4 regions of the Priestia sp. J2 genome follow, and region 3 is predicted to be linked to each of the others. Evidence: riboswitches for the same ligand, from Rfam matches in the RefSeq annotation. Region 3 holds a riboswitch; each other region holds the start of a gene.

Region 1 (3,120 bases), 1.6 Mb from region 3:
GCGCTCGATAGAAGAAATCACTTCTGTAGGAAGAGCGTTTGAATAGTATTTCCACTTGATAATAGTTGGATAAATCGCGGTTTCATAGATTTCTTTTACAAATGAAGGCGCTATCTTTGAAAGAGCTACCACTTGCGTAACGATTGTCCGAACAATAAAAAATCCAATAAGTATGAGCGAAACAACATATAAAATGAAGGTCATAAGCACTGCGTAGACTCTCTTCATTTTAAAAGATTGATGCAATTTTTGAACAATACCCTCAAGCGCTAATGCTGTTAATAAAGCAAACACAATCGGTAAACTGTAAGGGATTAACAAACATACGATTACTATCGAGGCAATGACCCATATTCGCTTTTTCCACATACTCTACTATCCCCCAACTAGCTAAGCTATCTCTATATTTATTGATAAAGAAAGGAACCAGTGACTGCTTTTATGTAAGAATAAAATTTGGATATATTTATACCTGATGTTACATATTATAGGGTCAATTTCCATAATAATAAAGGAATTATTATGAAAAAAGCTACTTATTCTAATTTTTTGAATAGAATAAGTAGCTTTTTAATTTATAAATTAGCCGGCTCTCATGACCTCTGTACCTTTTTTAGGGTCAAATTTGCCTTCAGATTTAGACATCACAATTGCTGCTAGTGTGTTTCCTACTAAGTTAACAACCGTACGTGCCATATCCATGATTCTGTCTACTCCCGCAATGAAGGCTAATCCTTCTGCCGGAACGCCGATTGTTCCAAGAGTAGCCAGTAATACAACAAATGATGTTCCTGGCACCGCAGCCATTCCTTTAGATGTAACCATCAATACCAGAATGAGCGTCAGCTGTTGAACGATTGTTAAATCAATACCATACACCTGCGCTAAGAATAACGCTGCAATCGCTTGATAGAGAACAGAACCATCTAGGTTAAATGTATAACCAATTGGTACAACGAACGATACGATAGCTTTTGGACAGCCCATCTTTTCAAGTTTTTCCATAATTCGCGGAAGAACTGTCTCAGAACTAGATGTACTGTATGCTAACAACAGTTCATCTTTCATATAGCGGAATAAGTGGAAAATGTTAATTCCTGCCCATTTCGCAATTCCTCCTAATACAACAAGTAGGAAGAAAATTAACGCTAAGTAAACTAAGATAACAAGCTTTCCTAATGAAAGAAGTGACTCTAAACCGAATTTCGAAACTGTTACACCAATTAAAGCAAATACTCCAATCGGAGCCACTTTCATTACTAGGTTTACCACGTGAAACATTGCGTGAGAAACGCCGTCAAAGAATTGAACAACAGGCTTTCCTCTTTCTCCAATTGCCGCTACTCCAAGTGCGAACAATACTGTAAAGAAGATAATTGCTAGCATGTCCCCTTCAACAATTGACTGGAAAAAGTTTGTCGGAACAATGTGTAAGAACGTTTCAGCCACTGACTTTCCTTCTTGCTGTTCGGATGTTTCAACGTATTGTGAAATATCACTCTTCTGTGCTGAATGAATGTCTACACCTTGTCCAGGATGAAAAATATTAGCAATCAATACACCGATTACAATTGCGAAAGTTGTAATAATTTCAAAATAGAGAATGGTTTTAACGCCAAGCTTTCCGACCTGTTTACCGCTACCTGCTCCTGCAACTCCAACGACTAAACTTGAGATAACAATTGGAATAACAATCATCTTAATCAATCTTAAGAACAAGTCTCCCAGCGGCTGCAGGTATGTTACTACACGCGGATCGTTAAACCAAATTACTCCTACAAGAACACCGAGGATTAAACCGGTAAAAATCTGCGTAGCCAAACCAAAACGAATTTTTTTCATAGATGTACCTCCCCAAAGATGTATGACATTTGTATATACTTTTCTGAAAAAACAAAAAAAGACTATTCTTAAGAAAGAACAGCCTTTTACTTACGCTATTTTGGGCTCTTTCTCTCAATAAAGCAAACGAGGTTAACTGTCGGATTCGGAATTGAGAGTTTCCTACCTTTTGTAAGGATTCACCCCAAGGCAGCTTTACTGCCGATAATGATTCCCCCGCTCTATACGATTAAGCTTATTATTCAATTTTTATAAAATTAAAACGATCTATACGTTGTCATACGTTTTTTACAGTCAATAAAACTAAACAGAAGTCTTACTTTTACTTAACTTTATACTGCACAAATATTAATTTACTATTTTTCGACACGTTTTGTCAATACCCATGTTTATAAAACGCTTTCAAAAGACAATAATATATATTTATGCAAAAAAGCTATTGCAATGTTGCAATAGCTTTTTCTTGCTTTTTAAGTCTTTATCAGAAGTTTAAATGGCTATAAAATACGCTTATTTATTTTATAAAAATACAAAATATAGAATAGCCGCTAAAATAATTCGATAAATGGCAAACGGAACTAATTTAATGCGGTTGATTAATTTTAAGAAAAAGCGAATCGATATAAGCGCAAAAATAAAGGCGCTGATAAAACCAGCAATAAAAAACGGTAGTGCATCTGATGTGAAATACTGCCAGTTTTTAACCAATGAAAGTCCACTTGCTCCTGCCATAATTGGCACTGCCATAATAAATGTAAAATCTGCGGCTGCCTTATGGCTCATTCCAAGAAGAACCCCTCCTGAAATCGTTGAGCCTGAACGAGAAAAACCTGGCCAAAGAGCAATACATTGAAACAGTCCTATACCTAGTGCTTGTCCATAAGACATTTGGTCCACCGTCTCTACACGCGGACGTTTAGGTCCAAACAAATCTGCTAGAATCATTAATACAGCTCCGACCACTAAGCCAATTAGCACCGTATTTAAAGAAAACAAATGTTCATCAATGTAATCATCAAACAAAAGTCCTAACACTCCTGCGGGTAACAAACCAACAATTACCTGCATTAAATTTAAGCGATTTGTCGGTCCAATTGCAGCAGCTGGTTTTTTTCCCAATCCTAATAAATTAATAAAACGATCTTTAAAAATAACAACTACTGCTAAGATCGACCCTAGCTGAATAACAATCTTAAATGTATTAGCTACTGGAGATGAAAATAATTCTTTTGAATTTAACCACAGGTCATCCACAATAATCATATGCCCAGTTGACGA
Region 2 (3,120 bases), 850 kb from region 3:
TCGATTAAGTGATGCAAAGAGAGGAAGAAAAAATGAGTAAGCAAGTTATCGTTTTTACCGGAGGCGGAACAGCGGGGCACGTAACGCCAAACATTGCCATCATGAAAGAATTAGACAGTGAAAAATGGGATATCCATTATGTCGGTTCTCACAATGGTATTGAGAAAGAATTAATTACAAAATTAAACGTTCCATATCATGCGATTTCAAGCGGGAAGCTGCGTCGATATGTAGATATGGAAAATGTAAAAGATGTATTTCGAGTAGCAAAAGGGGTTGGCGATGCACGTCGCGTGCTGAAAAAACTAAAGCCTTCTCTTGTTTTTTCAAAAGGCGGTTTCGTCACAGTTCCTGTGGTAATGGCTGCTAAATCTTTAAACATTCCCGTGTTCATTCATGAAAGTGATTTAACACCGGGACTGGCAAATAAAATTGCGCAGAAATTTGCCACTAAAATTTTTACTTCTTTTGATGAAGCCGCAAACTACTTTCCAAAAGAAAAAGTGCAGGTTGTTGGTTCACCTATTCGAAAAGAGCTATTTAGCGGAAGCGCAGCGAACGGGGAAAGCTGGCTACGCTTTTATGATAAGCGCCCCATTTTAACGATTATGGGCGGAAGTTTAGGAGCACGCCGTATTAATGAAATCGTTCGAGAGTCTTTGCCTGAACTGCAAAAGAAATTCCAAATTGTACACCTTTGCGGAAAAGGCAATATTGATACAAGCCTTGAAAAAGAGTCAGGATACCGTCAGTTAGAATACGTAAACGAACAGCTTCCTGATGTTCTAGCGGCAACTGATTATGTGATTACACGCGGTGGATCCAATGCCATTTTTGAGTTTTTAGCTCTTCATAAACCGATGATGATTATTCCTTTATCAAAAGCACAGAGTCGCGGAGATCAAATTTTAAATGCACAATCTTTTAAGAAAAAAGGCTACTGTATGGTTGTAGAAGAAGAACAGTTAACAAAAGAATTGTTTTTACGTGAAGTAAGTGAGCTTCAGCAGCAGGCAAGTACAATGAAGCGTACAATGCGTGAAGCAACAAAAACGGATGCTATTTCAATTCTTGTAAATGAAATTGAGAAAATGAGCTAAAAAAAGCGTTCTTATCTCCTCGATAAGAACGCTTTTTTTCTTCTGAAATTATTATTTTAAAATAATGAATAAATATAGAAAAATAAAGCTTTTAAAATTTCAAAAAATGTTGTTGACAGTAAATTTTAACAGGAGTAAGATTACTCTCATAAAACGTTCCACTGTGAAACGCTGAGTCTTTTCTGAAAGAGAAGGAAAGAGCGGAGGACCCAATTATCAGGGGTGAATCTCTTAATTGAGTAGGGTTACTTTCTTGACCCGAACCCGTCAGCTAACTTCGTAAGCGTTAAGAGAGAGGATGGTGTAATCGTGGTCGTTTTCTATAACAGCGGATAGTACGCTCCTTTCAAAATATAGGTGAAAGGAGCGTCAGGATGCATTTATCTAAGCAAATGATTCAAATGATTGAATATCGGGCAATGTGCGACCAGCAATCTTTTGATCTAGCAAACCGCTATTTGTCTACGTTAGCTAATCAAAGTTTTAAACGCAGCAGTAAAAGTCATCATTAAGTCTAAAAATTAAATAACAAATATACGCTTAATCAATTATGAGCGGGGGACCCAATATTTTGTACGTATGTACTAGGGGTGAATCTCTTAACTGAGTAGGGTTACTTCCATAACCCGAATCCGACAGCTAACTCCGTAAGCGTTTTGGGAGTAAAAAATTCGTGTCAATCACGGCTTATTTGTCGTGCATTAAACCGCGGAAGAGAACTCTCTTCTGCGGTTTTTTAGTGGAAAAAAATAGCATCACGTCTCGCGGTTAGCTTTTTTGGACGTGATGCTTTATGAAAAGAAACCGTCACTAAACTTAGAAGCTATCATTTTTGTCAGGAAACAGTTAGGAGGAAGCAACTTGGATATGATGATGCTTGGAACGCTTGCCTTATTAGCGACTGCTATGTACGGAATTATTCGCTGGTCGTCTCATGTAGTAGACGACAGAGAGGAGAAGTGAACATGTCGTTCATTTTGTCAGGTATTTCAGTTCTCGTTTTAATTTATTTAGTATATGTACTGTTAAATCCAGAACAATTTTAATAAGCGGAGGAATAAAAAGTGGGGATTTTTCTACTATCAGTTGCGCTGCTGCTTATTTTTGTAGCGCTTATTGCAAAGCCCGTAGGTATTTATATAGCGAATGTGTTTTCAAACGATAAAAACACTAGCTTGATAGGAAAGATAGAAACGGTGATGTTTAAAGCAGCAGGAATTAAAGGGCTTAATCAGACGTGGAAGCAATATGCATTTGCTCTTGTTTTGGCGAATACGTTTATGATTTTTGTGGTGTACCTTATCTTCCGGTTTCAAGGGGTACTGCCGTTTAACCCAAGCCACATCAAAGGAATGGATCCGGCACTTGCTTTTAACACGGCCATTAGTTTTATGACAAATACGAACTTGCAGCACTACAGCGGCGAATCAGGATTGTCCTATTTCTCGCAGATGGCCGCCATTGTATTTATGATGTTTGCTGCACCAGCAACGGCACTTGCAGTAGCAATCGCTTTTATTCGTGGGCTGGCAGGGAAAGAAATGGGAAACTTTTTTGTTGATTTTGTAAAGTCAATTACGCGTATTTTACTTCCTATCGCTTTTATAACAGGCATTTTATTTATGTTTTTAGGTGTCCCTCAAACGTTAAGCGGAACGGTTACTGCCCATACAATAGAAGGGGCAACACAGCAAATAGCAAGGGGACCAGTTGCTTCTTTTCTTTCAATTAAAGAGCTAGGAAACAACGGAGGGGGATTTTTTGGTGTCAATTCAGCTCATCCATTTGAAAATCCTAACGCGTTGAGCAATGTATTACAAATCGTCCTTATGCTTTTATTGCCAACAGCACTTCCTTTCACATACGGAAAAATGATCGGAAAGCGTAAGCAAGGCCGCATTTTGTTTGTAGCGATGAGTATGCTGTTTATCGTTATTTTAAGCACAGCGTTCGTAACAGAGTGGGGTGGCAATCCAAGACTTGATGCTTTTCATTTGAACGAAGCGAACGGTTATATGGA
Region 3 (3,120 bases):
TCCTTGCTTAATACGAAGCTGCTCTCCTACCGCTTCATAATGCGTATGAATGCGATGAAAAATATAAACGATAACCGGTAAGAAAACGAGCACGGACCATACTTGTGAAAACTTCGTTGTAAACAAAATGATTAGCACCGTTAAGGTAATGAGGGCACCAATTAAGTTAATGGTTAGCTTTCCTTGCCAGCCGGCCGGCTTTTCTCTAAGCCATTTGACAATCATGCCTGTTTGAGAAAGCGTAAATGGAATGAACACTCCAACTGCATAAAGAGGAATTAATTGTTCCGTCGCTCCTTTAAAGGCGACAAGTAAGACAATAGAAGCAATTCCAAGGGTCACAATTCCATTTGAATAGCCTAGTCGATCGCCGCGAATTTGAAACATTCTTGGCATGTATTTATCAGACGATAAGTTTACGGCAAGCAAAGGGAAAGCTGAAAAACCTGTATTCGCCGCTAGCACTAAAATCAGAGCTGTGGTACCTTGAATAAAATAATAAAATCCATTTCGTCCAAATACACTCGATGCAATTTGTGATACAACCGTTTCATCTGCTTTTGGAGAAATGCCAAGCCAATAAGCTAAAAACGTGATGCCAGAAAATAAAACGGCTAAAATACCGCCCATCAGCATTAATGTATGAACAGCATTTTTTGCACCTGGATCTTTAAAGTTAGGCACTGCATTTGAAATAGCTTCTACACCAGTCAATGCCGAACAGCCTGATGAAAAAGCTTTTAATAATAAAAACAAACTAATACCTGGCACCACGGTACCGAGAGATGTATGAAGCTCAGGTGAAACTTGACCTGTCACTATTTTGAAGAAGCCCACCGCTATTAACAAAATAAGAGCAATAACAAATAAATAAACCGGATAAGCTAAGACAGAAGCGGATTCTGTTACACCTCGTAAATTTAAAACCGTAATAAAAATCACCAGCAAACACGCAATTACTACGTTATAGTGATGCAGCGTTGGAAAAGCCGAAGTTAAAGCATCGGTTCCTGCTGAAACACTCACGGCAACTGTTAAAATATAATCTACTAACAGTGATCCCCCAGCGATAAGTCCAGGATTTTCTCCTAAATTGGTTTTCGAAACAATATAAGCTCCTCCGCCTTGCGGATACGCATAAATAATTTGACGATATGAAAGAATTAAAGCCGTCAGCAGCACCAATACCCCAATCGCAATTGGAATCGAATACCAATAGGCAAGCACGCCCACTGTTGCAAGGACAATCAAAATCTGTTCTGTTCCATAAGCCACTGAAGATAAGGCATCTGATGATAAAATAGCCAGCGCTTTAAGCTTACTAAGCTTTTGATCGCCTAACTCTTTTGTTTTGAGCGGCTTTCCAATCAATAATCTCTTGAGAACTGAATAGTTCACGTAATTTCCCTCCGATGATTGCTTAGCTACTATTCACTGTTCGTTGCTAAGCTCCGTTACAAGTTCATGAATAAGTGATATTATCCCTAAAAAATACCTTTTTATGTTAAAAAAGCGCACAAAAAAAACACTAAGGGTTCTCAGCGTTTTTACACAGCTTAAACCTCCTCTCCAAAACGCTTATGGGGTTAGCTGTCGGATTCGGGCTATGAGAGTAGCCCTACCTTTTAAAAAAAAGGATTCACCCCAAGTGACAATGCACAAATTTGGGTCCCCCACTTCTGACGAATTAAGCGATAACAGGTCAATATAATTTTCGGTTAAAGAGTATGATCGATAACATGTTTCTTTCATAACTATCCTTTGTTCTTAGATAATATACTCCCGTACAAATGGTTTGTAAAGCATTATTTTACGTAAACGATAAAATAGTACTTAAGGCGCTTTTAAGGGGAAAACAAAAGGCCTTCTGCCTGCTTACAGAAGACCTGCTTTCTTTAACTTTTTGCTTTTAAAACGGCTGCTAGCTTGTTTTTCGTTTGAGGACCATAAATGCCATCTACATCATAAGGAAGATACACAAGCTGAAAACGTCTGACTGCATCTTTCGTTTGTACTCCATATATTCCGTCTACTGACCCTACTTTAAAACTAACCGCGTTTAATGCTCTTTGAAGCTGTTTCACTGCTTCTCCAGAATCGCCTTGTTTTAAAATTCCATTGGGAAGTGGATATTGTTCAGAAGGTGGTGTTGGAGTAGGTGTTGGTGAAGTTCCTGAAGGAATAACAATTGTTTTTCCAACCTGTAGTGTTAAAGGATCAGAAAGCCCTGTATTCGCTTCTTGAAGCTCCTGTACTGTTATGCCGTACTTCTGTGCAATACTGTACAGCGTATCTCCTTGCTTAATTGTATACGTTTTTTCACCTGGTTCAGAAGGTGATGGATTTGGTGTCGGTGTTGGAGATGGCGATGGATTTGGAACTGCACGACGAGGTAAATTTAAATATACGGCAATTCCTTTTGCATACGATTCACCCATGCTTTTTAAAAAAGCTTCATTTTGAAGAAGTGCTGCATCGGCGCTCCTATCAATAAAAGCTATTTCAGTTAGTACTGCAGGCATATTTGTTAAGCGAAGCACCGCATAATTGGCCGATTTTCGTCCACGATTCGGATGATTATACGACAGCAGCGTTGGCTGTACTTGCCCGTGCACAATCGATTGAAACGTTTTACTAGCATTGCTAGCGCTTCTATAAACATAATCTTCGTATCCTGTTCCTCCACCGGCATTTACGTGAATAGACATAAATGCATCTGCCCCCCACGAATTAGCTTGAGAAGCGCGCTGAGATAACGATAAAAAAGTATCTGTGGTACGGGTGGTTTTAATCGTAAAGTCACTGTAAGTGCTATTTAAATAGCTTATTAAATATTGTTGAATTTTTAACACTAAGTTTTTTTCATACAGTCCATTCGCTCCAACTGCTCCTGCATCTGCCCCACCATGTCCTGCATCAAGATAAATTTTTTTCATATTACTTGTCCCTCCTTATTGTTAACATATGCATGAGGGAAAAAAGTGCTACGTATACTAGCCTACTTAGTGAAAAATTACTAAAAAAGGAGATTGAGACATAACGAAATCACTTCAAACTCAAAACGAACAAATGGGATAAATGCGCTAGTATGGATGGCTTGTTACATCGCTGTTGAATTCC
Region 4 (3,120 bases), 190 kb from region 3:
AGAGGAAGAAGCCGTCTCTTTAACAGCACAATATCTTCCCTGCTTCGTAAAAATGCCCATACAGAAAAGACAATCACCACAAACGTTGTTAGTTTAATACCTCCTCCTGTTGACGCACTCCCTGCACCTATGAACATTAACATAACCATTAAAAATATGGTGGAATCATGTAGACTTCCTATATCGATACTATTAAAACCTGCTGTGCGTGTTGTTACCGCTTGAAAATAAGACGCCCACACTTTGTCTCCTAATGACAAACTTCCAAGTGTATGTGAATTGCCGTACTCTAAGAAAAAAATAAAAAGCATGGCAATCACGTTAATGGCAAACGTGCTGATAATCATAATTTTTGAATGCAGCGTTAGTTTTTTATACGATTTTTTTACCCACATATCAGCAAGAACGGTAAATCCTAACCCACCAATAATAAACAAAAAGGAAATCGTTATGTTAATAACGGGATCTCCTACATACTGAACTAAGCTGTCAGATAATAGTCCGAACCCTGCGTTATTAAAAGCTGAAATTGAATGAAACAAGCTAAAGAATAGCCCCTTAGACCATCCGAATTCCGGAACCCAGCGTATCGCTAAAAAGATAAGTGCAACAAACTCAATTAAAAATGAAAAGATAAACAGCCTTTTAACTAGCAGGACAACTCCGCCGACGCTCGTTTGATTTAATGCCTGCTGAACGAGCATACGCTCTTTAAATCCAATTTTTTTACCTAGCATCATAAAAATCAGCACGGCAAATGACATAATGCCAAGACCGCCTATTTGAATTAACAGCATAATAATCGTTTGACCGATGACGGTAAAACGCGTACCTGTATCTACGACGGCTAAGCCGGTCACTGTCATAGCGGAAGTAGATGTAAAAAGGGCGTCTACCCACCGGATTGGCTCAGTAGTAGAAAAAGGCATCATTAATAAAAGAGCACCAATAATAATTCCTCCGCCAAAAATGGAGACAAGCAGCTGCGGCGGCGTAAGCCTAACAATTTTTTTTTTCATAAGTTAAACTCCTTCTTCTTCAAAACGGTTTAAATCGCGATTATGTCCGATAACAATAAGCATATCTCCTTGTTCAATTGTTTCATGCGCCGTAGGCGAAATCACCATTTCCCCGTCTTTTCGCTGAAAACCGATAATATTACAGCCGTACTTTGCACGAATATTTAAATCAAACAGCGTTTTATTATGAAGTTTCTTAGAAGCGACAATTTCAACAATACTATAGTCTTTAGACAGTTCAATATAGTCAATAATTTTTTCTGACACCACGTGATGAGCAATCCGCTTCGCAATATCGCGCTCAGGATGAATGACTTTGTCCGCTCCTATTTTCTCCAGCACTTTTTGATGATACATATTCACCGCTTTTACCCATACTTGCTTAACGCCCATATCTTTTAAAAGCATCGTTGCAAGCACGCTTGCTTCGATATCGTCTCCAAACGAAATAAGAGCATGATCAACGTTACGAATGCCTAGCCCTTTTAAGCTAGCTTCATCAATTGCGTTCGCTTGCACGACATATGTAGCTGAGTTGCTATATTTCTTTACTACCTCCTGATTGCGGTCAATAGCGAGCACATCCACATCCAAATTAGCAAACTCTTCAACCAAACTGCCTCCAAAACGACCTAATCCCAATACAGCAAACTGTTTTTTCATAATGTATTTATTCCTTTCTTCAACTGCTGTGTGTTCTCTTAGCTTATACTTTTTCTAAAAAATTACATGTTTTTCTTAAAAAAAGCGCAAAAAAACACAGGAAGGCTCCTGTGTTTTTTCACACTCTTCCCCCTCAAAACGCTTGCGAAGTTAGCTGTCGGGTTCGGGTTTTAAGAGTAACCCTACCTTTTTAAGGATTCACCCCGGAGCACAATATGTGCGTAAATAATGGGTCCTCCGCTCCGTAATGGATTAAGCGATTTTTATTCAAATGTCTATGATCTATTTTTTAGAATAATCGATTCGATTCATGATACGTTTCACTTCACGAAAGCTATCTTACTCCTGTGGATTTTGTCTGTCAAGATATTTTTAGGGAAGACATCACTTGCGCTGCAAACTGCAAAAATCATATAAATCTAAACTGACAATCAGTTTGTGAAATTGATCAAACAAATTAATAACAGCCAAAAGCTCTAATAGCTGCGTATCACTGTAAAATTTCTTTAATTGATCCATATCAGCATCCGTCAAATCCCTTGGACGCACTCGGTATACATCTATAAATCGAAACAGCAGTCGATCTTTTTCTTCCAGCTCTTTTTCTCTTAACACTTTTTGATTAAGCGTCTTATCGCCTACATATGACATGCTCATACACGTCTCACAGCCGTTAACACCTGCTAGATAAAGCCTGATTTTTTCCTTAGTCTCTCTTTTTACTATATCACTGTTCCAAAGCTTGTCGTATAGCTCATCATACAACCTTTTTACATCTGGAATTAAATTCAGTGCTTTTTCAAAATTTGTTCCCTCTTCGTTTGTTAACAAAACTCTTGCCATTTTTTACTCACTCCTTTTTAATTATTATAGTAAGAAAAATGGAGATTTCAGATAACAAATAAAACATATTATCTGCTATTACTAATCAAATGAAACATTAATATGAAAGAAGGTTTTCAATTGAAAATTGATGAAATTGATTTATCGATTTTGCAGGCACTGCAGCAAAACAGCCGTCTTTCCTTAAGAGAGCTAGGAAAACAAATTAACCTGTCTCCTCCTTCAGTGGCAGAGCGAGTAAGACAGCTAGAGAGCTTTGGTATTATAAAAGGATATACAATCGATATTGATTATGAAAAGCTGCAGTTGCCCGTCTCGTGTTTTATTGAAGTAACCATGAAAAACGGAGAGCACGAGCGTTTTAAAAGATTTATTTCTCAGTATCCCTATGCTTTATTCTGTGAACGCATCGCCGGACAGGCTTGCTTCATTACAAAGCTTCAGCTTCCTCACCTGCACGTACTCGAGCAATTTATTAACGAAATTACACCTTATGCCAAAACGATTTCACACATCGCCCTTTCTCACGTGGAGATGTCTTCTGCATTATTGAGTCATTTAAAAGATGAAAAGTGATTGAAACATACGTTCACCG

Evidence for each region. A riboswitch is a leader RNA that binds a small molecule or an ion and turns the genes downstream of it on or off. The one in region 3 is predicted to bind cyclic di-AMP.
Region 1: it holds a riboswitch for cyclic di-AMP, as region 3 does, so the genes downstream of both, LJY09_RS02305 (glutamate/proton symporter GltT) here and LJY09_RS20220 (APC family permease) in region 3, are expected to answer to the same signal.
Region 2: it holds a riboswitch for cyclic di-AMP, as region 3 does, so the genes downstream of both, kdpF (K(+)-transporting ATPase subunit F) here and LJY09_RS20220 (APC family permease) in region 3, are expected to answer to the same signal.
Region 4: it holds a riboswitch for cyclic di-AMP, as region 3 does, so the genes downstream of both, LJY09_RS19255 (potassium channel family protein) here and LJY09_RS20220 (APC family permease) in region 3, are expected to answer to the same signal.

Annotation. Positions count from the first base shown of each region.
Region 1 covers NZ_CP086208.1:425,674-428,793, reverse strand. The annotation lists gene ytvI (sporulation integral membrane protein YtvI) at 1-369, opposite strand, end outside; gene LJY09_RS02305 (glutamate/proton symporter GltT) at 583-1,842, opposite strand; cyclic di-AMP (ydaO/yuaA leader) riboswitch at 1,949-2,088, opposite strand; gene LJY09_RS02300 (undecaprenyl-diphosphate phosphatase) at 2,362-3,120, opposite strand, start outside.
Region 2 covers NZ_CP086208.1:3,050,113-3,053,232, reverse strand. The annotation lists gene LJY09_RS15460 (undecaprenyldiphospho-muramoylpentapeptide beta-N-acetylglucosaminyltransferase) at 33-1,100, shown strand; cyclic di-AMP (ydaO/yuaA leader) riboswitch at 1,260-1,402, shown strand; gene LJY09_RS15455 (hypothetical protein) at 1,475-1,612, shown strand; cyclic di-AMP (ydaO/yuaA leader) riboswitch at 1,628-1,768, shown strand; gene kdpF (K(+)-transporting ATPase subunit F) at 2,066-2,146, shown strand; gene kdpA (potassium-transporting ATPase subunit KdpA) at 2,171-3,120, shown strand, end outside.
Region 3 covers NZ_CP086208.1:3,896,651-3,899,770, forward strand. The annotation lists gene LJY09_RS20220 (APC family permease) at 1-1,398, opposite strand, end outside; cyclic di-AMP (ydaO/yuaA leader) riboswitch at 1,561-1,704, opposite strand; gene LJY09_RS20225 (N-acetylmuramoyl-L-alanine amidase) at 1,896-2,936, opposite strand.
Region 4 covers NZ_CP086208.1:3,708,823-3,711,942, forward strand. The annotation lists gene LJY09_RS19250 (TrkH family potassium uptake protein) at 1-1,019, opposite strand, end outside; gene LJY09_RS19255 (potassium channel family protein) at 1,023-1,682, opposite strand; cyclic di-AMP (ydaO/yuaA leader) riboswitch at 1,807-1,951, opposite strand; gene LJY09_RS19260 (carboxymuconolactone decarboxylase family protein) at 2,067-2,525, opposite strand; gene LJY09_RS19265 (Lrp/AsnC family transcriptional regulator) at 2,646-3,101, shown strand.